3 regions of the Luteipulveratus halotolerans genome follow, and region 3 is predicted to be linked to each of the others. Evidence: riboswitches for the same ligand, from Rfam matches in the RefSeq annotation. Region 3 holds a riboswitch; each other region holds the start of a gene.
The links. Region 3 has a riboswitch for thiamine pyrophosphate ahead of thiO (glycine oxidase ThiO). Riboswitches for the same ligand answer to the same signal wherever they lie in the genome.
Positions count from the first base shown of each region.

Region 1: linked by a shared signal. The riboswitch ahead of VV01_RS16875 (thiamine ABC transporter substrate-binding protein) and the one ahead of thiO (glycine oxidase ThiO) in region 3 are both predicted to bind thiamine pyrophosphate.
Region 2: linked by a shared signal. The riboswitch ahead of thiM (hydroxyethylthiazole kinase) and the one ahead of thiO (glycine oxidase ThiO) in region 3 are both predicted to bind thiamine pyrophosphate.

Region 1 covers NZ_LAIR01000002.1:3,344,257-3,351,955, forward strand. The annotation lists gene VV01_RS16865 (ABC transporter ATP-binding protein) at 1-123, opposite strand, end outside; gene VV01_RS16870 (ABC transporter permease) at 108-1,763, opposite strand; gene VV01_RS16875 (thiamine ABC transporter substrate-binding protein) at 1,760-2,887, opposite strand; TPP riboswitch at 2,943-3,046, opposite strand; gene VV01_RS16880 (DUF4235 domain-containing protein) at 3,164-3,451, shown strand; gene VV01_RS16885 (hypothetical protein) at 3,586-4,527, opposite strand; gene VV01_RS16890 (ankyrin repeat domain-containing protein) at 4,719-5,102, opposite strand; gene VV01_RS16895 (Lrp/AsnC family transcriptional regulator) at 5,181-5,717, opposite strand; gene pdhA (pyruvate dehydrogenase (acetyl-transferring) E1 component subunit alpha) at 5,787-6,908, shown strand; gene VV01_RS16905 (alpha-ketoacid dehydrogenase subunit beta) at 6,905-7,699, shown strand, end outside.
Region 2 covers NZ_LAIR01000002.1:3,973,161-3,980,859, forward strand. The annotation lists gene thiE (thiamine phosphate synthase) at 1-111, opposite strand, end outside; gene thiM (hydroxyethylthiazole kinase) at 108-902, opposite strand; TPP riboswitch at 891-984, opposite strand; gene VV01_RS19970 (tyrosine-protein phosphatase) at 1,030-1,809, shown strand; gene VV01_RS19975 (MFS transporter) at 2,068-3,462, opposite strand; gene VV01_RS23545 (DUF805 domain-containing protein) at 3,618-4,463, shown strand; gene VV01_RS19985 (amidase) at 4,577-5,998, shown strand; gene arfA (channel-forming protein ArfA/OmpATb) at 6,287-7,468, shown strand; gene VV01_RS24090 (hypothetical protein) at 7,470-7,628, shown strand; gene arfC (channel accessory protein ArfC) at 7,628-7,699, shown strand, end outside.
Region 3 covers NZ_LAIR01000002.1:1,506,004-1,513,702, reverse strand. The annotation lists gene arc (proteasome ATPase) at 1-1,141, opposite strand, end outside; gene VV01_RS07780 (tRNA (adenine-N1)-methyltransferase) at 1,122-2,126, opposite strand; gene VV01_RS07775 (site-2 protease family protein) at 2,163-3,302, opposite strand; gene VV01_RS07770 (RecB family exonuclease) at 3,368-4,210, shown strand; gene VV01_RS07765 (TRM11 family SAM-dependent methyltransferase) at 4,233-4,886, shown strand; gene VV01_RS07760 (hypothetical protein) at 5,096-5,890, shown strand; TPP riboswitch at 6,036-6,146, shown strand; gene thiO (glycine oxidase ThiO) at 6,254-7,378, shown strand; gene thiS (sulfur carrier protein ThiS) at 7,375-7,575, shown strand; gene thiG (thiazole synthase) at 7,586-7,699, shown strand, end outside.

The sequences.
Region 1 (7,699 bases), 1.8 Mb from region 3:
GAGGACGGCGAGCACCTGACCCTGCGGCACCGTGAGGCTCACGTCGTCGACGGCGCTCGTCTCGCCGAACCGCACTGAGACATGGTCGATCTCGAGACCCTCGCCCATCAGAAGCTGCCCCACGAACCCACGCGCAGTCGTTCCACGAGTCCCATGATGACGACCGTGATCACCGCGAGCACCACCGACGCGGCCAGGGCGGTGCCGAAGCTGTCGGCCGTGGGACGCCCGATCAGCTGGTAGATCACCACCGGGAGCGTCGGCCGCTCGGGGCGCGCCAGAAAGCTCGTGGCCCCGAACTCACCCAACGACACCGCCATCGCGAACCCCGTGGCCGCCAGCAGGGGCCGCCACACGACGGGCAGCTCGACGCTGAGCCAGGCTCGCCACGGCGGCGCGCCGAGCGTGGCGGCGGCCTCACGCTGACGCGGGTCGATCGAGCGCAGGACGGGCGTCAGGGTGCGGACGACGAGCGGCAGCGCCACCATCGACTGCGCGATCGGCACCAGGACCGGCGACGAACGCAGGTCGAGCGGAGGCCGGTCGAGGGTGATCAGGAAGCCGAATCCGACTGTCACTGCTGAGATCCCGAGGGGCAGCATGAACACGCCGTCGAGCACGGCCAGGCCGCGACGTCCGCGTCGGGTCGAGGGACGCCTGGACACGATCGTCGCCACGATCACGCCGAGCACCATCGCGAGCAGGGTGGCGTCGACGGCCGTGCGCCACGAGTTGGTGATGGCCTCGGTCACGGGCACCAGCACGGCGTCGCTGTCGGGCGGCGAGGCGAGACGGCGATAGTTGGCCAGACTCCACTCACCGTCGTCCTGCAACGATCGCAGCACCAGCGTGACGATGGGTGCGAGCACGAAGACCACCGCGGCTGCGGTGATCGCGGCGGGGCCGAGGTCGCCACGACCAGGACGCTGCGGTCGGCGTACGCCGGTGCGCGTCACGGCACGGTCGCGCCGGTTGCGGGTCATCTCGGTGATCACCAGCAGGGCGAGGACCGCGACCAGCTGCAGGAGGCTGAGCACAGCCGCCGCCTGGAGGTCGAGGAAGTTGGTCGTCAGCAGGTAGATCTCGGTCTCGACCGTGCTGTAGCGCAGCCCGCCCAGGGTCAGCACGACACCGAAAGCCGTTGAGCAGAAAAGGAACACGACCGTCGCGGCCGAGACGATCGCCGGCGTGAGCGCGGGCAGCGTGACCGTGCGGAACACGGCCGCCGGACTCGCGCCGAGGGCCGCCGCCGACTCCTCGGCGCGGGAGTCGAGGCTCTCCCACATGCCGCCGACCGTGCGCACGACGACGGCGATGTTGAAGAACACCAGGGCCGCGAGGATCGCCTGCCACGAGCCGTCAGAACCCAAGAACCCCAACGGTCCTGACGGCCCGAGCAGCGTGCGGAACGCCACGCCGACCACGACCGTCGGCAGCACGAACGGCATGACGACCAGCGCCCGCACGAGTCGTTGACCGGGGAAGGACAGCCGGTGCAGCACGTACGCCGCGGGCACGCCGACCGCGACGGTGATCGCCGTCGCGACACCCGCCGACCAGAGGGTGAACCACAGCACGCGTCGGATGCGGCCGCGACCGAGCACGTCGAACACATCGGCCAGCGCCCACTGACCCTCGGGATGCAGGCCCCGACCGACCATGCCGGCGACAGGCAGCACGAAGAACACCGCGAGGAACGCGAGCGGCACCAGCGCGAGGCCCGCGAGGACCCAGGCGGTCGGCGTATCTCGGCGTCGTGTCACTTCGAGGTGATGTCCTGCCACTGGGTGAGCCACGTCTGGCGCTTGGCGGCGATGGTGGCCGGGTCGACGGCGAACGGCTTGGTGGGTCGCTGGGCGAACTTCTGCCAGTCAGCCGGGATCGCCGCGTCGGAGGCGACGGGGAAGACGTACATGTTGGGCGGCAGCGCCTCCTGGAACGCCTTGCCCTGCATCCAGTCGACCAGCGCCTTGGCGCCATCGGGGTTCTTGGCGCCCTTGAGCACGCCGGAGTACTCGACCTGGCGGAAGCACGTGTCGAGCAGGGCCTTGGTGGTCGACTTGCCGCCGGCGACGGTGAAGGCGGGCGAGGTGTCGTACGACCAGACGATCGGTCGGCTGCCCTTGCCCTCACCCTGGGTGAAGTCGACGTTGTAGGCGTCCTCCCAGCCGCTGGTGAGCTTGAGGCCGTTGGCGGTGAGCGCCTTCCAGTAGGCCTGCCAGCCGTTCTCGCCCTTGGCCCCGATCGTCGCGAGCAGCATCGCCAGCCCCGGCGAGGAGGTCGGCGCGCCCGGGGCGACCATCAGGTTCTTGTACGCCGGCTTGGTCAGGTCGTCGAACGTCTTCGGCTCGGCGAGGCCCTTCTTGGCGAACCAGGTGGTGTCGACGTTGAAGCAGGTGTGGCCGTAGTCGACCGGCGTCAGCTGACCCTTGCCGTCCTTGAGGGCGTACTGGTCGGAGCCCTTGGCGGGCGCCTTCGGGGTGTAGGTCTGGAGCACGCCCTCGTCGACGACGCGCGAGGCGAACGTGTTGTCGATGCCGAACACCGCGTCACCGACGGGCGACCCCTTGGTCAGCACCAGCTTGTTGGCGACCTGGCCGGCATCGCCGCTCGGGAGCACCTTGACGGTGTAGCCGGTCTCCTTCGTGAACTGCGCGAGCAGCGGCTTGGGCGCTGCGAACGAGTCGTGCGTGATCAGCGTGACGGTCTTGTTCGCCGGCGTCGACGCCGCGCCGGCGCTCGTGGTGCTCGCGCCCGCGCCCGACTCGGCCGCACTCTGGGCCGTGTCGCTCGCCGGGGTCTGGTCGTCACCGTTGCTCAGCGAGCAGCCGGTCATCGTGATGGCGGCCGCGCACACTGCGGCCAGGGTCGTCGTCGTACGACGCATCGGACGTCCTCCTTCAACCTCAAGGAGGGGTCTCGCTGCCCCGGGATGGGGCGAACGAGGGAGTGACTCGACTTCCTCCACCGGTCCTAACCGGATCAGGTTCGAGGGTCTGCGGCGGGGCCGCACTCTCAGCGCACTCGCGCTCCCCTGTCGTCTCGGGTCGACGGTACACGTCGCGACGTGGCAGGCTCGACCCGAGACGAGCGGTGGACGTTCGCACGGCCCAGCCGCGCGACCCCGCGACCGGCGTACGGACGAGGAAGAAGGTGTCGCCCCATGGGCAACGCGTTGTGGAAGGTTGTCGCGATCGGTTCGGGCCTGGTGGCCTCCAGGGTGGCCAAGGCCGCGACGGACGGCACCTGGAAGGCCACGATGGGCGGCCAGCCCCCGCAGAACCCCGCTGACCCCGATGTCCAGTGGAAGGAGGCGGTCACGTTCGCGGTCGTCTCCGGCGCGATCATGGGCCTGGCCAAGATGGCGGCCAACAAGCAGGCCGCGAAGGTCTGGACCAAGACGACCGGTCAGCTCCCGCCGTCCCTGCAGGCGACCAGCAAGGCCTCCTGACCGAGACCGCCCCTTCTCGTCGACGCCACCCGGCCGGCTGACGAGATCCCCGGCATCCGTCGGGGATCTGGTCACCGCGCAGGGTGGCGTCGTCGATGTGCAGGACTTTCGAGTCAGTCCAGTCACACTCTCGGTCAGTCCAGCCACGTCGAACGAGCCTCCTGGCGGAGTCCGGCCGCGGTGAGGACCGTGAGCAGCCGGGCCCGGTCGCGCGCATCGCACCAGACCCATCGAGCGACCCCGCGCACCTGACGACGCAGCCGGTCCTCACGCCTCTTCTCGCGCCACAGCACCTCAGCGGCGGCCTTGCCGTCGAGACCGTCGACGCGGTACTTCACCTTGCCGTCGAACTCCCCGACCAGCCCGTCCCACCCGAAGTCCGTGCGACCGATGAAGCCGTCGGCGTCGGCGTACTCGACCTGCAGGTGTGGACGAGGCAGCCGCAGCAGGAACATCTGCGCGCGGCTCAGGCTCTCGCCGGCTGACTCGCTCAAGGGGTCGGCGAGCGCCACCACCAGCTTGGCGACCCGACGCCCACGCAGCCGCGGCGGCAGTGCGGCCACCTCTGCCTCCAGATCCTGTCGGCTGCACAGCGAGCGCCGAAGGGCGGCGTCCGCGCACACCAGGCCCGCAGCGAGATCGGTCGTACGAGCCACATCGACGACCGTGCGTGCCGCCGGTGTGACCTGCAGCCCGTCTCGTTCGACAGCGCCGAGCCGGGTCGTGTGGTGGCGACGCACACGGGTCGAGCTCTTGCGCCTGCTGCGGGCGGGGACGACCGTGTGCACCTGCTCGGGCCAGGCGTTCAGCAGAGGCAGACCCCAGAGCGCGGCTGCCGACTCGTGCGCGAACACCGGACGCTCGTCCGCGCGGTCGCCGAGTGCGTGCGCGTGGACCAGCGCGCGATGTCGGTCACGGTCGTCCATTCCGTGCCATCGTGTCGCCGGCATGCAGACGCCGTGGCCCACGCTCACGTAGGACGCGGCGCCGGTCGGGTCGAGCGCCCTCGTCGGCTCGATGCCGGTGCGTCGGAGGTCGCCGCAGAGCTGGAGGGTGGTTGCGTCGAAGGTCGCCATGCCCCCGATCGTGCGGCGGTCGAGGGTCGGCTGCCCACTGCCGACCCGAACCCTGTGGACAGGGCGCCTGCTCCGGTCGGGCTGTGGACCTCGTTCCGGCCTCCTGGACATTGCCAGCGCGCCCCTGCCCGCCGACCAGTACCCCACCATCCGTCGGGAGTCTCGTCACCAGACAGGGTGGCGTCGACGCGTCAGCGGGTGGTGAGGTCTCCGCGGCCGAACATCTCGGCGGTCTCCTTGGCCGACGGCGAGCCCGCCTCGACGTCGGCGCCGGCGTCCATCAGCAGGAACACGATGGTGTCCTCGCCCTTGAACACCGCGCCCGCGAGCGGTGACTGGCCGCGGTCGTTGAGCCGGTTGACGTCGGCGCCGCGCTCGAGCAGCACCGTCACCGCGGCGGTCTGGCCGTGATAGGCCGCGAGCATCAGCAGCGTGTTGCCGGCCGCGTCGGTGAGGTCGACGGGCACGCCCTGGTCGACGTAGGCGGCCAGCCGGTCGGCGTCGCCCTGGCGCGCGAAGTCGAAGCACGCATGAGCGATCTCGACCAGGCGCGGGTCGAGAGCGTCCGAAGTCATGTCGGGCATGTTAGGCCCTCCTAACCCGTAGGGCACAAGTCCACGGCGACCACCATTCGCCCTGAACGGTATGGCTCGTCACGCCGTCGCGAACGGTCCTTTGCCGCGAATCTCCTCGAACGCCAACCACGTTCGCGTCGCGATGACACCGGGAATCGCCTGAACCCGTTCGAGCACGAGCGTGCGCAGGGTGGCGTTGTCAGGCGCATGCACGAGCACGAGCACGTCGAACTCGGAGGCCAGCAGCGCGATCGACTCGACGTAGGGCAGCTCGGCGAGCTCGGCCGACACCGAACGCCAGGTGTTCTGCTCGATGTTGACCGACACGTACGCCGTCGTGGCCAGCCCCGCACGCTCGGGGGCGAAACGTGCGGTGAACCCGGTGATCACGCCCGTCCGCTGAAGGCGCTCCAGGCGGGCGTACGCGTTGGCGCGGCTGATGTGCAGGCGCTCGGCGAGGGTGCGTACGGACAGCCGTGCATCGGCCACGAGCTCGGCCACGAGGCGGCGGTCGGCATCGTCGAGCGGACGCGCCGGACCGGGCGTGGCCGCCTGTCCAGCCGGAGCGGCGCTCGTACCGGCAGATCGAGACGATCGGCTCTGAGGTTCGGCCATGCCGAGCAGTATGCCTTGCGTTCGGCCGCTCGATTGAGCCAACAGGCCCAGGAGAGGGACGATGACGTGATGGAGACCACACTCGCGCCGGGAGGTGTGGCCGCTGACCTGCTGCCCTCTCCCCGACCGGTCCAGCTGCTCGACCCGGACGGCCTGCTCGTGCAGCAGCCGCAGGACGCGCACCACTACGACGTGCCCAGTGCTGAGCGCCTGCTCGCGGCCTGGCGCGGCATGGTGATCGGCCGCCGCCTCGACGTGCAGTCGACCGCCCTCACCAAGCAGGGCCGGCTCGCGGTCTATCCCAGCTCGCGCGGCCAGGAGGCCTGCCAGGTCGGCGCCGTGCAGGCGATCACCGAGCGCGACTGGATGTTCCCGACGTACCGCGAGTCGATGGCGCTGTTCACCCGCGGCATCGACCCGGTCGAGACGCTCACGCTGCTGCGCGGCGACGCGCACTGCGGCTACGACCCCAAGGCGCACAAGACCGCCCCGCAGTGCACTCCCCTGTCGACGCAGCTGATCCACGCAGCCGGTGCGGCGTACGGCGAGAAGCGCCGAGGCACCGATGCGGTCGCGCTCGCCTTCATCGGTGACGGCGCCACCAGCGAGGGCGACTTCCACGAGGCCCTCAACTTCGCCGCCGTGTTCAGCGCACCGGTGATCTTCTTCGTCCAGAACAACAAGTACGCCATCTCGGTGCCGCTCGCGAAGCAGTCGAAGGCTCCGGCGTTGGCGTACAAGGGAATTGGATACGGCGTCCGCTCCGAGCAGATCGACGGCAACGACCCGGCCGCCGTGCTCGCCGTCATGGACGCTGCCGTCGCGCACGCGCGTGCGGGCAACGGGCCGTTCCTGATCGAGGCGCACACCTATCGCATGGATGCGCACACCAATGCCGACGACGCGTCGCGCTACCGCACCTCCGACGAGGTGTCCGCCTGGCTGGCGAAGGACCCGCTGTCGCGGCTGCAGACCTGGCTCACCGTCAACGGTCACCTCGACGAGGCGGGCATCCGCGACGCCGAGCAGGAGGCCGAGGAGCGCGCTGCCGACCTGCGCGACCGCATGAACTCCGAACCGACCGTCGAGCCGATGTCGTTGTTCGACAACGTCTTTGCCGAGCCGACGCCACAGCTGCGCGAGCAGCGGGCGATGGTCGCCGCCGAGCTGGAAGCCGAGGCACAGTCATGACGATCACCATGGGCAACGCCCTCAACCGGGCCCTGCGCGACGCGATCGCCGAGGACGACGACGTGCTGATGTTCGGCGAGGACGTCGGCACGCTCGGCGGCGTCTTCCGCATCACCGACGGCCTCACCGCCGAGTTCGGCGAGGACCGCTGCTTCGACACGCCGCTGGCCGAGTCGGGGATCGTCGGGTTCGCCATCGGTATGTGTCTCACCGGTTTTCGGCCCGTTGTCGAGATGCAGTTCGACGCGTTCGCCTACCCGGCGTTCGAGCAGATCACCTCGCACGTCGCCAAGACCCGCAACCGCACGGGCGGCAAGGTCAACCTGCCGATGGTCATCCGTGTGCCGTACGCCGGTGGCATCGGCGGCGTCGAGCACCACTGCGACTCCAGCGAGGGCTACTACGCACACACCCCGGGCCTCAAGGTGGTCACACCCTCCAACCCGGCCGACGCGTACAGCCTGCTGCGCGAGGCGATCGCCGACCCCGACCCGGTGATCTTCATGGAGCCGAAGGTCCTCTACTGGTCCAAGGCCGAGCTCGAGCTGCCGGTCACGACCGAGCCGTTCGGTCGAGCTGCGGTGCGGCGCAAGGGAACTGACGTCACGCTCGTCACTTACGGTCCGTCCGTGCCGACCGCCCTCAAGGCGGCCGAGGCCGCCGAGAGCGAGGGCTGCAGCGTCGAGGTCATCGACCTGCGCACCATCGTCCCGTTCGACGACGACACGGTGGTCGAGTCCGTACGCCGCACCGGCCGGTGCGTGGTCGTGTCCGAGGCCCAGTCCTTCGCA
Region 2 (7,699 bases), 2.5 Mb from region 3:
GGTCGCCCCACCGCGGACGGCCTCGCGCACGGTGCGTACGAGGCCGCGGTCGCCGCACATGTCGGTGTCCGTGACGAGGTAGAGCGTGAGGTCGAGCGGCGTGCGGGTCATGTGAGGGTCACTCGGGCTTCCAGGTCGGAGGGTGTGAGCGCGGCGAGCTCGTCGAGCAGCGAGACGGCGAAAGACCCTGGCCCTGAGGATCTTTCGGCGGCGAGCTCGGCCGCCACGGTGAGGTGTGCGGTGGCTGCGGCAGCGGCCAGGAGGGCGTCGTCCGTCACCGCGGCGTACGCGGCCATGAGAGCGCCGAGCGCACAGCCGACCCCGGTCACCTGCGTCATCCACACGTGCCCGTTGCCGAGGCGTACGACCCGTGAGCCGTCGGTGAGGTGGTCGACCGGCCCGCTCACGGCGACGGCGCCACCCGTCTGCTCCGCGAGCGCACGTGCGGCGGCGAGCGCGTCCTGCGCCGACGCCGTGGAGTCGACGCCCCGCCCGCCCGAGCCGCCGGTGAGCGCGAGCACCTCGGAGGCGTTGCCGCGCACGATCGTGGGGCGCAGGTCCAGCAGCGAGGTCGCGATCGTCGTACGCCACGGGAGGCCGGCCGCGACCGGGTCGAGCACCCAGGGCGTGCCGTGCTCGTGCGCTGCGCCAGCCGCTGCGTCCATCGCAGTCGTCGTGTCGTCGTACGGCGTCCCGAGGTTGACCAGTACGCCGCCCGCGACCTGCGCGAACGCACCCGCCTCGTGCGAGTTGTCGACCATGGCCGGTGCGGCGCCTGCGGCGAGCAGCACGTTGGCGGTCCACGGTGCGACGACGATGTTGGTGAGGCACTGGGTGAGCGGCTGCCGATCACGCAGCGCGGTCATGGCCGCGCCGAGGTCTGCAGGGCGTGGCGTCGTCATCGACGTCCCTCCGCTAGTCCGAGCTAGATCAGGTTCGACGGGTGTCTCTCAGCCGGTCGGACCGGCACCCCGCGTCCCGTCCAACGTAACGCCCGGGCCGTCAGCGGGCCGACCTACCCTGGAACCCGTGACGACTGCTGCGTGGATCGACCTCGACGGACTGGCCAACATGCGTGACGTGGGCGGGCTGCCCACCCAGGACGGCAGGCAGGTCCAGCACGGTCGACTGGTGCGGTCGGACAACCTCCAGGAGCTCACGACGGCCGACGTCCAGGTGCTGCTCGACCACGGCGTCACCGACATCGTCGACCTGCGCAGCCGCGCCGAGCTCGCGATGACCGGCCCGGGGCCGCTGGTGCAGGTCGAGCCGCTGACGCACCATCACCACTCGCTGTTCGCCGATGACCTCGTCGACGTGACGGTCGAGGACGCGCTCGTGCTGCCGTGGCACGACCGGGTCGAGGAGACCCGCGACGACAACCACTGGACCAGCCACTACCTCGGCTACCTCGCCGACCGGCCCGACTCGGTCGCCGCAGCGCTCGACGTGGTGTCGCGCAGCGCCGGCGCGACCGTCGTCCACTGCGCCGCGGGCAAGGACCGCACCGGCACGGTCACCGCGATGGCGCTCTCAGTCGCAGGCGTCAGCGATGACGACATCACCGCCGACTACCTCGCGACCCGCGAGCGCATCGAACGCGTCGTCGACCGCCTCAAGGCGACCCCGGCGTACGCCGACAACCTGCGCGACCGGCCGTTGTCGGACCACGTGCCCGACCCCGAGACGATCCCGCGGCTCCTCGAGGCCGTACGCCGTGCCGCGGGCTCGGTGCCCGACTGGCTGTCCGCGCAGGGCTGGACCGACGACGACCTCACGCGCCTGCGCGACCGCCTCACCCGACCCTGATCGCGCAAGCCGGCGCTGCAGTGGTCCTGCCGGTGGGTCCGGCCGCCGGGGGGGACGGGGAGTGTGCACTGGTTCGCGTGGTGAGCCACGCCCGCTTGCACGGCTCACCTGACGAACCAGTGCACAGCGCTCGCCACCCCTACCCCTGACTGAGCCGGTCCGGGCCCCGGTGATCGAGCGGTGGGCCCCTCCCCTGGTCGAGCAGGCGAGCCCCGAGAGCGAGCCGCTCGGCTCAACCGCTGGGGAGGGGTTCGGCTCTCAGCGCGAGCGGGTCGTCATGAGGACGACGGCGGCCACGGCCGCGGTGGCCGCGCAGATCGCCCACACCGCGTAGTAGCCGCCGAGTGGTGCGTGCTCCGACGGCTCGTCGAGCGAGCCTGTCGACGCCAGTGCGATCGCGAACACCGACGACGCGATCGCGCCGCCCACGGTCTTGGTGGTGTTGGTCATGCCGGTCGCGAACCCGGTGTGCGTCGCGGGAGCGGCAGCTGCAGCGGACGCCGGCAGCGCGGCGACGAGCGCGCCCGACCCGATGCCGACGAGCAGCATGTTGAGCATCAGCGACGCCACGTGCTCGTGCAGCGGCAGGAACAGCAGGTAGCCGAAGGCGACAAGGCCGGCCGCGCCCACGAGCGTCGTACGAGGTCCGATCCGCCCCGCCACCCACGGCAGCAGCCCCGCGCCGGCCGCCATGGCGATGACGTAGCCCGCGACGAGCAGCGACACCGTGCCGGCGGACGCGTCGAGGCCGTAGCCCGTCTCAGTGGGGTCAGCCCGCGCGAACGTCGACAGCGGGATCTGCGCCCCGAGCACCGATGCCCCGAACAGCCCGGCCGTCAGCTGCACCGGCCACTGGGCCGAACCGCCGAGCACGCGAAGATCGACCAGAGGATGGTCGGTCGACAGCTCGTGGCGCGCGAAGGGTAGGAGCGTAGCCAGGCCGAGGACGATCACCAGCCACGGCCACGGACTCGCGACACCTTCGGTGCGCAGTAGGATCAAGCCGCCCATCACGAGCGCGAGTGCCGTTGTGAGCCAAGCGAATCCGAGCCAGTCGACGGTGCCGTCCTGACCCTCGTGGTCACCACGGACGCCGTACCAGATCGCGACGAACGCCAGCGTGACGGCGACTGCAGGCATCGCGAGCACGACAGTCATCGACGGACCGCCGGCGAGTGCACCAGACACGCCCGCGCCGAGGATCACACCCAGCTCAAGCGCGGCGACGAGCACACCGGCACCGAACCTCGTACGCCGCTCGCCGCCGCCGCTGCGCCGGTGGATGATCGCGATCTCGAGCGGCAACCACACGACGTAGAAACCCTGCAGCGCCCACGCGACCAGGAACGTCCCGAACGACGGTGCGAACGCCACCGCCCACGACGCCACCGCGGTCGCGACCGTCGACCACAGCAGCACCGTGCGATGGCCGACGAGGTCACCGAGTCGGGCGAGCAGTGGCACGAGCAGCGCCGACACGACCAGCTGGGCCGCCTCGAACCAGTTGACGTCGGCGTCGTGGATCGACAGATGGCGTGCGATGTCGGTGAAGATCGGCGTGTAGTAGCCCTGCAGCACGCCGCTCGCGAGCTCGACGCAGACGAGGAATCCGACGAGTCGCGCAGCGGGGGAGTCCTTCGTCGGCGTACGCATGGTCCTCCTCGGGCGGGCTGCTCGCCACACGCTAGGGCCGTCGTACGCCGGCCGGTGCGGAATCGATCCGGCCCCGAACCGGCGAAATGGTTGCTGGACCAGTGGGTAGCCGCCATGCTCACGCGCAGGACTAGTCGCAAACGGAGGGACTCAGCATGGAGCTGATCGACAACTACGTGAGGGTGCTCAAGAAGTACGCCGACTTCAACGGCAGGGCGCGACGCCGGGAGTTCTGGCAGTTCTTCCTCGTCAACTTCATCATCGGACTCGTCCTCGTGGCCGTGGACAACGCGCTCGGACTGGCTCCTGACAAGCCTGAGGGCACGACGGGCTTCTATGTATCGGGCGGGCTCCTCAGTGTTCTGTACAGCCTGGCGACGCTGATCCCCAACATCGCGGTGGGCGCGCGGCGCCTGCACGACACCAACCGTTCGGGCTGGTGGCAGCTGATCGCGTTCGTGCCCTGTGTCGGCTTCATCATCCTGATCGTGTTCTGGGCTCAGGAGGGTCAGCGTCACCCCAACCAGCACGGTCCCGACCCCAAGGGCGGCGATGGCGTGGTCGACGGCGGCGGATACCCGGCCGTCGGCGGCTACCCGGGCAGCCAGCCGGGTCAGCAGGGCGGCTACCCCGGTGCTCCCGGTCATCAGGGTGGGCGTCCCGGTCAGGAGGGTGGCTACACCCACCCGGGCGGTAACCAGGGTGGTTTCCCCGGCCAGGAGGGCGGCTTCACCAACCCGGCCGGCGGGCAGGGCGGTTTCCCCGGTCAGCAGGGCGGTTTCACCAACCCGGCCGGCGGTCAGGGTGGCTTCCCCGGCCAGCAGGGCGGTTTCACCAACCCGGCCGGCGGTCAGGGTGGCTTCCCCGGCCAGGAGGGTGGCTTCGGCCGACCCGGTGGTGCGCAGCCCCCGCAGGGCAACCCGCCCCACGGTCAGCCCCCGCAGGGCAACCCGCCCTACGGTCAGCCGCCGGAGGGCAACCCGCCGGAGGGCGGTCGCTGAGGCGAGCACTCTCGTACGCAAAACCCGGGACGGGCTCGTCCGGGCAGCCACCACGCAAGACGGCTGCCGCGGACGGGCCCGTTCGTCGTGACCGGGGAGTAACTTCACCCGGTATGAGCGAGACGCAGGTCACCACGCGCATCCACGCCTTCCGCGACGACGCCCTCGGGGACGACGACGCCACGGCCATCGCCGAGCGCATCCGACGGGGTGACCTCTCCGCCGAGGAGGCCGTCGACGCGGCCATCGCCCGTAGCGGTGCGGTCGAGGCGCGGCTGACCGCCCTCGAGCGACCAGACTTCGACCGGGCCCGTGACCGAGCTCGCGCTTCTCGCAGCGGCGGACTTGCAGGCGTACCAAGCCTTTTCAAGGACAACGTCCAGGTCGCCGGCCTGCCGATGACCGAAGGATCGCACGCGGTGCCGCACCAGCCGGCGCGCACCGACGGCAAGGTCGTGGCGCAGATCCTGCGTACGGGCGTGATCCCGATCGCGACGTCGCGCATGCCCGAGTTCGGCTGGCTGCCGACCACCGAGCGCGCCGACGGCACAGCGGTCCACAACCCCTGGCACACGGGCTACTCCGCCGGTGGCTCGTCGGGCGGCTCGGCCGCGTACGTCGCCGCCGGTGTCGTGCCGATCGCTCACGGCAACGACGGCGGCGGCTCGATCCGTATCCCCGCCGCGGCCTGCGGGCTGGTCGGTCTGAAGCCCACGCGCGGTCGACTGCGGATCGGTGAGTCGGCGGCGACGATGCCGGTGCGCATCGTCACCGACGGAGTGCTGACCCGGACGGTGCGCGACACCGCGCTCTTCTACGCCGAGGCCGAGAAGGTCTACCAGCACAAGCGGCTCCCCGCGATGGGGCTCGTCGACCGCCCGCTCGACCGACCGCTGCGCATCGGGCTGACGCTCGACTCACCGTTCGCGCCCGCCACGGACTCCGAAACCCGTTCTGCCGTCGAAGAACTCGCCGCAGCGCTGGAGTCACTCGGGCACCACGTCGCGCCGTACGACCCCAAGGTCCCCTCATCCTTCAAGGGCGACTTCGTCGACTACTGGAGCCTCCTCGCGATGTCGGTCCGCGACTCCGGAAAGCGTTTGTTCGGAAAGGATTTCGACCCTTCTGAGCTCGAGCCCATCACCAACGGACTCGCATCCAACGGGCGCGCGCACCTGTGGCGCGCACCGGCGTACATCCCGCGACTCGCCGCATCCGCAAGGCTGTACGAGCGCAACTTCGGCGACGTCGACCTGGTGCTGTCACCCGTGCTCTGCCACACCACACCGCGCCTCGGGCACATCGACCCGACGCTGCCGTGGGAGGAGTGCTTCAGCCGCACGCTCGACTACTGCGGCTTCACGCCTCTGCACAACGCGACCGGTGCACCGTCAATCTCGTTGCCAACCGGTCGAACTCAGGACGGACGGCCCATCGGCACCATGCTGTCCGCGCGCCGTGGCGCCGACGCCTTGCTGCTGCAGGCAGCGCCGCAGATCGAGCAGGCGGTGCCGTTCACACGGATCACCGACTGAGCGTCGACCGTTGGGTCGATGTCCACCAGATCGTGATGAATTTCATCGGGCCGCAATCGTCGACATGACCTCAGCGAGCCGACATGATGGCCGAGGTCAAAGAGTCACGAAGGCATCAAGTCTTGGTAAATAGCCAGGTGAGTACTGCGAATTGCTGTTTTCGAGAGTCGCCAGGCCCAACGCGGGGCCAGTAGGTTCCGCTTGCCTGATTCCTTGAGAGCGGAGGAGATCGCTGTGGATCCCACAGGCGACGCCGAGTCGCGAAAGAACGCCGATCGGAGTGGGAAGGTGGACGGCCCGACGTCGTCCACGTCCCGCACCACGCACGAAGTCGAGTACGAGACCGTCACCAAACGCGCACGTCGAGGTCTGGGTGGATGGTGGTGGCTGGCGCTGCTGGCCGTTCCCCTCATCCTGGCCGCGCTCGCGTCGTTCATCCAGCGCGGCGGCATCCAGGACGACCTGAAGGCCGACTCGCTCAAAGCGCTGAACGGTCAGGGCATCACCGGTGCCGACGTCGACTTCGACGGCCGCGACGGCACGATCACGCTGCCTGCCGGTGCCGACGCCGCCAAGGCCAAGAACATCGTCGAGAACGTCGACGGCGTGCGCGTCGCTGACGTCAAGGGTGGTGCTGCTGCCGCTGCACCGAGCGCCACCGACACAGCTCCGGCGACTCCGTCGGAGACCAGCTCGGCCCCGGCGACCTCTGCTCCGGCTCCGGCCGCAGGCGCGGGCACCTTCGCTCTCACCAACCAGGGCGACTCGGTCGTGGTCGAGGGCGTCGTGCCCGACGAGGCTGCCAAGAAGACCGTCGTCGACGCTGCCACCAAGGCCGCCGGCGACACGAAGGTCATCGACAAGGTCACCGTCAAGGCGGGCGCTCCGGCCCCCGACGCCGCACAGCTGGCCAAGGGCTTCAGCTCGCTGCCCGCAGGTGAGGGCGTCAAGCTCGACTTCGACGGCCAGAAGGTCACGCTCACGGGCGAGGTCGCCGACGACGCTGCCAAGAAGGCTGCCGGCGACAAGGCCACGGGCGACTTCCCGGGCGTCACCGTCGACAACCAGCTGACCGTCAAGGGCGGCGCTGCTGCGGCCGACTGCGGCAAGGTCGACCAGACCGTGACCGCGCTGGTCAAGGGCAACAACCCGACGTTCGCGGACAACTCGACGCGTCTGGTCAGTGCCTCGAAGCCGACCCTCAACAAGGTCGCCGCCGCGATCAAGGCGTGCCCCGACGCGAAGGTCACCATTGCGGGTCACACCGACAACACCGGTACGCCGGCGCGCAACAAGACCCTCTCGCAGGGTCGCGCCAACGCGGTGAAGACCTACCTGAGCGGTCAGGGCGTCAAGGCCGCCAACATCACCGCGACGGGCTTCGGCCAGGACAAGCCGATCGCGCCCAACACCACGGCAGCCGGCCGCGACGCCAACCGCCGTGTCGACATCACGGTCCAGGGAGGCTGACATGGCTTGGCTGTTCGCACAGACCTGGTTCTGGATGCTGATCGCGTTCATCGTGGGCGCACTCGTGGCGTGGCTGCTGGCCGTGCTGCTCGTGCCCACCGAGCGCAAGGCGTTCGAGGACCTCGAGACCGCCGTTGATCACAAGGGAGGTCGATCCTGATGGGTTGGCTCTTGAGCCAGGAGTGGCTCTGGATTCTGCTCAGCTTCCTGCTGGGCGCGATCCTCACGTGG
Region 3 (7,699 bases):
CCGAGCCGCGGGTGCGGAACAGGCTCTCCATCTCGTCGAAGAACACCACCACGGGCGTGCCGTCGGAGGACTTCTCACGGGCCCGCTGGAAGATCAGGCGGATGTGCCGCTCGGTCTCACCGACGTACTTGTTGAGCAGCTCAGGGCCCTTGATGTTGAGGAAGTACGACTTCATCTCGCTGCGGCCGGTCTTCTCGGCGACCTTGCGGGCGAGCGACGCTGCGACCGCCTTGGCGATCAGGGTCTTGCCACACCCGGGAGGGCCGTAGAGCAGGACGCCCTTCGGGGGCCGCAGCTGGTGCTCGCGGAAGAGGTCGGCGTGCAGGTAGGGCAGCTCGACCGCATCGCGGATCGCCTCGATCTGACCGGCGAGGCCACCGATGTCCTCGTAGCGGATGTCGGGCACCTCCTCGAGCACGAGGTCGGCGACCTCCGCCTTGGGGATGCGCTCGAAGACGAAGCCGCTGCGGCTGTCGAGCAGGAGCGAGTCGCCCACGCGCACCGCGTCGATGTCGAGGCTGTCGGCGACCCGGCAGACCCGCTCCTCGTCGGCGTGGGAGACGACCAGGACGCGTGCCGGGTCGAGGATCTCCTTGGTCGTGACGAGCTCGCCGACCTGCTCGAACCCGACAGCGGCCACGATGTTGAGGGCCTCGTTGAGCATGACCTCACGGCCCGGTGCCATCTGGTCGGGCTCGACCGACGGGCTGACCGCGACGCGCATCTTGCGACCGCTGTTGAGGACGTCGGCGGTGCCGTCGTCGTTGACCGTGACGACGATGCCGTACGACGCAGGCGGCTGGGCGAGCCGGTCGACCTCGCCCTTGAGGGTCACGATCTGCTCGCGCGCTTCTTTGAGGGTGCGTACGAGGCGTTCGTTCTGGGCCGACAACGTGCCCATCGACGACTGCAGCTGGAGGACCTGCTGCTCGAGCTGGCGCTGGCGGCCCGGACCGTGTGCGAGCTTGTCTCGCATCGCGTCGACCTCACCGCGCAGGCGGTCCTGAGGGCTGTCGGAACGGGGGTCGTGAGTCTCATCACTCATGCGGGCCTCCTTCGCCTGGCGCCGTAGCGCGTTCACGTCATCACACGTGCATCTCGACCCTAACCCGCCGACCTGCTCACGACTCGGATTGTTCATCCAGCGACCGAGCGAGCCGCCGCACCTTCTTGTCGGAGACCGGCCGCTCACCGAAGTCCTCCGGCGTGAGCGCCTCTCCGGTGCTGACGTCGGTGTAGCCCTTACCGGGTCGACGCTTGCGCAGGGGCGGTGTCACGCCCGGCGCCAGCCGGCGGGTGGTGATGAGGAATCCGGTGTGGCCGTGCATGCGGTGCTGGGGCCGTACGGCGAGGCCCTCCAGGTGCCAGCCGCGGACGAGCGACTCCCAGGCCTCGGGCTCGGTGAAGCCACCGTGGTCGCGGGCCGCCTCGGCAACACGTGACAGCTGGGTGGCTGTCGCGACATAGCAGATCAGCACGCCCCCGGGAGCAAGTGCGTCGGCGACGACCTCGAGGCACTCCCACGGTGCCAGCATGTCGAGCACCACCCGGTCGACCGTGCCGGGCTCGACGGCCTCCGGCAACGACTCGACGAGGTCACCCACCGTGACCGTCCACGCCGGGTGGTCGACACCGAAGAACTCACGGGCGTTGGCGCGCGCGATGGTGGCGAAGTCGTCGCGCCGCTCGAAGGAGTGCACCCGCCCGTGGTCGCCGACGGCGCGGAGCAGGGACATGCTCAGGGCGCCGGACCCGACACCGGCCTCGACGACGGTCGCGCCGGGGAACACGTCGGCGAACGCGACGATCTGGCCGGCGTCCTTGGGATAGACCACGGCCGCTCCGCGCGGCATCGACATGACGTAGTCGGACAGCAAAGGCCTCAGTGCGAGGTACTCGACACCGGCCGTGTTGGTGACCGTCGAGCCGTCCGGCGAACCGATCAGGTCATCGTGGCTGAGGTAGCCGCGATGCGTGTGGAACTGCTTGCCGGCGCCGAGCGTGATGGTGTGCAGGCGTCCCTTGGGATCGGTCAGCTGGACGCGCTCGCCCTCGAGGAAGGGGCCCCGTCGACCGGTGGCACCGGTCGGGGACGCAGGGTCGTGCGGTGCGGGCGAGGTGGTCATGGCCCGTCAGTCTAGGGACGCCGCTGCCGCCGTCGTTCAGGCGTCGCCGTCGGCCCGGTGCAGCGCCGCGGCAAGCCTGCCCACGTCGACCAGCCCGACCTCAGGCGGCTCAGCGCGAGAGACCACGACGATGCGCTCGGCGCCCGACGCCTGGACCCCGGCGACCACCTCAGCCACGTCGGCGTCGAACGAACCCACCTCGACGACCCAGCCGGCCGGCTGGGCACGCGAGACCGAACCCAGCGTCGTGACGGCGCGGGCCGACTCGGGCACGGCGCCGACCGCCTGCTCGTCGAGCAGGCCCCACACACCACGGTCCGGATGGTGCACGGCCACGGGCTCCGGACGCTCCACCGGCAGATCACCCAGCACGGCCGAGTCAGGAGCGATCCGCACCGGCCGGGCGACCGAACGTACGGTCACCCTGCCGACGACGCGCAGACCCGCGCCCGCGCGGATCGCCGAGGTCGCTCCCACCCACAGGAACGTCGCGAGGAACACCGCCCACGCGACCGTGAACAGCGACGGGCTGCTGCCGCGCAGGAACGGCAGGACCAGGGCCCATGCCAGGACGAGAACGGTCACCCCTCTCCCGCACCAGCCGGCCACCACCATGCCCTGGGCCCGCGAACCGGTGACCTTCCAGACCAGCGCGTCCACCAGGTGGCCGCCGTCCAGCGGCAGTCCCGGCAGCAGGTTGAAGCCTGCGACGAGCGTGTTGCTCCAGGCGAGAACGGCGACGAGCGTCTGCGGGATGCCGTCCGGCGTCATCGGGAGCGCCAGCCAGGACAGCAGCGCGAGGACACCGTTGCTGAGGGGGCCGACCACCGCCACCAGTGCCGACGACATCGGCGAGGTGTCGGCGTGCTCGTACGCCGTGTGGCCGCCCCACAGGTCGGCGACGATCCGCGAGACGTGGTAGCCCCGCGCCTGGCCCATGAGCGCATGCGAGGCTTCATGCACCAGCACGGACACCAGGAGCAGGAGCGCATAGCCGGCAGCGACGACGTAGACGACACCGCCGAGGTCCGGTCGCTGATCGTGCAGCTGCGGGCCGAAGAGGGCCACGATCACGAGGGCGATGACAGGCCAGCTGCGCCCGAGGTAGACCGGCACCCCACGTACGGAGCCGATGCGCCAGCCCGGCACCGAGCCGGGCGCTTCGGCTCCTGACATGCGCACGAGACTAGCTGTGGACGGCGGCCGTCCTGATGTCGGTCCTCCCGCCTACAGTTCCGTGCATGGTCGCCGCACTGTCACCCAGCCGCGCCGCGGACTTCATGCAGTGCCCACTGCTCTACCGGTTCCGCGTCATCGACCGGCTGCCGGAGCCCCCGAGTGCTGCCGCAGCCCGCGGCACGCTGGTCCACTCCGTGCTGGAGCGCCTGTTCGACGCCCCTGCAGCCGAGCGCACCGTCGAGGCGGCGCGCGACCTGATCGAGCCGCAGTGGGCGGCCCTGGTCGAGGCCGAGCCGGCACTGTCCGAGCTGGTCGGCGAGGACGCTGCAGAGCACGCCGCGTGGGTCGCGGAGGCAGCACGTCTGGTGGAGCGCTGGTTCCTGCTCGAGGACCCCACGCGCCTGGAGCCCGCTGAGCGCGAGCTCTACGTCGAGGTCGACCTAGACGGCCTCCTCCTGCGCGGCTACGTCGACCGCCTCGACGTCGCGCCCACCGGTGAGATCCGCGTCGTCGACTACAAGACCGGCCGCGCACCGTCGGAGCTGTTCGAGGCCAAGGCCCTGTTCCAGATGAAGTTCTACGCCCTGGTGCTGTGGCGCACCCGCGGCGTCGTGCCGCGCATGCTCCAGCTGGTCTACCTCGGCAACAGCGAGCTCATCCGCTACGCGCCTGATGAGGCCGACCTGCTCGCGACCGAGCGCAAGATCAAGGCGCTCTGGGCGGCCATCGAGCGAGCAGCACGCACGGGCGACTGGCGGCCCCGCACGTCCCGGTTGTGCGACTGGTGCGACCACCGGGCGTTGTGCCCCGAGTGGGGCGGCACTCCGCCTCCTCTGCCCGAGGACTCCTCGACCCTCGCGCTCGACCCCCGGCGCGCCGGCCAGGCCGAGGTGGCCGTTGACTGACCCTCGGCCGCGACGCGGGCCCATGCGCCCGTACGTCTTCGTCCGCCACGCCGACGTGCTCCGCGAGCGACACCCCGACGCCGACGAGGACATCCACTTCGCCGAGGCGGTCGTCCGCGCGGTCCTCGAGGACCTCAGCAGTCCCGGCGACCGGGTGCTCGACCCATTCGCCGGCTACGGCACGACCCTGCGTGTGGCCCACGAGCTCGGCCGTACGGCGGTCGGTGTCGAGCTGCTCCCCGAACGGTGCGCGGCCATGCGCCATGTCCGGGGACCCGTGGTCGTCCAGGGAGATGCGCGTGATCTGCGCACGCTCGTGACCGGACCGTTCGACCTGGTCCTGTGCTCACCGCCCTACATGACCGCGACCGATCATCCCGAGGACCCGCTGCAGGCGTACGAACGCGACGGCGCGGGCTATGACGCCTATCTGGCCGACCTCACCGACGTGATGCGCCAGGCGGTCGACCTGCTGACGCCCGAGGGACACCTCGTGCTCAACGTCGCCAACATCGCCACGCCCGACCACTTCACACCACTCGCCTGGGACGTCGGAAGGGCCGTCGCTCGCGTCGCCCGCCTGCGACAGGACGTCGTCGTCTGCTGGGACCACCCGCTCGACGACCTGGCGGGCGATTATCTGCTGGTGTTCACGGCTGAGTCAGGCAAGGGCTGAGCCGTAGCGCACTTGGTCTGCGATGTCCCCGATTCGAGTAATTTTTTCGCAAATTCCTTGACTTCGCCGGTCACGCCCCAAGCGGGTTCACCAGCGGTCAGACTGCTGCCGTTACCGGTCTGCGCATGCGGGAGGCGCGACCGACGGGGTTCCACCACATCTGTCGTTCGCAGGCGCCTGACGTCTGCACCTGCTGAAGGGGATCTGACGTGACCACCGCACGGACACGAAGCGCCATCGTCGCACTCAGTCTCACCGCCGGCCTCGGGGTCGGCGTCGTCGCCGCCACCAGCGCCGTCGCCGCACCTCCCGGCAACAACGGCACCCTCAAGGTGCACGAGCTGGGCACTCCGGACGGCACGCCGAGCAACGACCCGAAGGTGTGCAAGTTCAACTTCGAGGCCTTCGGTCTCGACCCCAACCAGTCGGGCGACATCACCATCAAGCCGCAGGGCGGCGACTCCGACGCCACGCAGACGGTGGTCGTGCACCTCGAGACCGACGCTGACGGCAACGGCAGCACCGTCTACATCAACGACGACTCCAACGGTGAGACCGACGGACTCACCCTCGAGAACGGCCACTACAAGGCCACCCTCGACAAGAAGTTCGGCACCGACCCGGGTCGCAAGGCCAAGTCGAAGGTCCTCAAGATCAAGTGCAAGGACGAGCCGACCGAGCCGCCCACCAGCTCCACCTCCACGGAGCCGAGCGAGCCGCCGTCGTCCAGCTCGACCAGCACCGAGCCGTCCACCAGCGGCACGTCGTCCTCCTCGTCCACTCCTCCCGGCGGCACGGACACGCCCACCGACACGCCGTCCACTCCGGGCAGCACGATGACGCCGCCTCCCGGTGGCACGGACAACCCGAGCGGTCCGCCCGTGCAGACCGACTACCTCAAGCAGGCCGGTGACTCCAACACCACGCTCGTCGCGGCCGGCATCATCGGTCTCGGCCTGGTCGTCGGTGGTGGCTACGCCATGCGTCGTCGTCTGACCGACTGACCTACGACGGCCCGCGCGGCCGACCAGGCCTGAGGGGTGGGCATCTGAGGATGTCCACCCCTCAGTCATGCCCGGACGTCGAGCGTGGATCGATGGGTCTGAGGCACAGGCGCCCCAGCGGCTCCCGCGTGCTGCTACGGTCGGGCCTGTCCTTCGCGGGAGTCCGGCGCACCGGGCTGAGAGGGGGCTGACGCGGCCCCGACCGTTGCCACTTGATCCGGGTCATGCCGGCGCAAGGAGAAGCCCAGCGGTGTCGTACGCATTCCTCCCCACCCCTCATGCCGCCGTCGCCGCCTGCCGGCCGGACGACGCCGATCCGCAAAGGGTGCGCCATCGGCGCGTGAGCCCGAGCAGGTCCGCGCGATGACACGCGTCGCCGTCATCGGCGCCGGTGTGTCCGGCCTGGTCAGCGCGTGGGCCCTGACGTCCGCGGGCGTCGAGGTCGTGGTGTACGACGCCGACGACCGCGGTGCAGCATCCCCGGTTGCAGCGGGCATGCTCGCGCCCGGCTCTGAGCTCACCGACGGTGAGTCCGAGCTCTACCGCGTCGGGGCGGAGTGCGTACGGCTGTGGCCCGACCTCGCCGCCCGGCTCGAGGCCGACTCGGGTATCGACGTCGGCCTGCGCACCGAAGGCACCCTGCTGATCGCGCACGACCTCGACGAGGTGAGTGAGCTCGAGCGGCACGAGCAGCGGTTGCGCGACCACGGCACGCCGTACAGACGCCTCGACCGCGCCGCTCTGCGCGCGCTCGAACCGGCGGTCCTGCGCAGCGTGAAGGGCGCCGCCCACCTGCCCGGCGACCTGAGCGTCGACACCACTGCCGTGCTCGCCGCCCTGCGAAAGGCGTTGCGCCACAACGGCGTTCGGATCAACGCCGACCGTGTGCAGCTTGCGTGCCACGCTGATCGGGTCGTGGGTGTCTCGTCCTCGCTGGGTGAGGAGCGATACGACTGCGTCGTCCTGGCTGCAGGCGCGCACAGCAACGACATCGCGTCCGGTGCAGGCGTCGACCTGCCGGTACGGCCGGTGAAGGGTGAGCTGCTGCGCCTGCGCGTGCCCTACCCCGTTGTCACCCACACGCTGCGCGCCCGGGTCGACGGGGTCGAGATCTACGTCGTCCCCCGCAGGCACGGCGAGATCGTGCTCGGGGCCAGCAGTGTCGACTGCGGCTTCGACACGGACCGTTCCGTACGGGCTGCGCTCGACCTGCTCCGTGCGGCCACGCTGCTCGTGCCCGAGCTGCGCGACGCCGAGATCGTCTCTCACGATGTCGGGCTCCGCCCCGGCACACCCGACAACGCGCCGTACCTCGGCCCGGCCCGCGAGGGCCTGGTCGCTGCGACGGGCCACTACCGCCACGGCTACCTGCTCGCACCCGCCACGGCGCTGGCCGTCGTACGCGGTGTCCTCGCCCACGAGTCACCCGCGCTCACCGCGCAGCTCTCGCCCATCCGCCACCACGACCGAGGAGACCAGGCCTCATGACCGTCATCGTCAACGGACTCGAGCAGGACCACAGCCCCGGCTCGACCGTCGCCGACCTGCTGACTCAGCTGGGCGAGTCACGTGCCGGCATCGCCGTCGCGCTCGACGGCACCGTCGTGCACCGCGAGTCCTGGGAGCGCACACCGCTCGCGCCGGGCTCCGTGGTGGAGATCGTCTCCCCCATGCAGGGCGGTTGATGTGGACGCGCTGGTCCTCGGCGAGCACACCCTGACGTCGCGACTGCTGCTCGGGTCCGGTGGCGCGACGAGCCCGGACGCGCTGCGCGCCGCCGTCGCGGCGTCCGGTACGCAGGTGGTCACC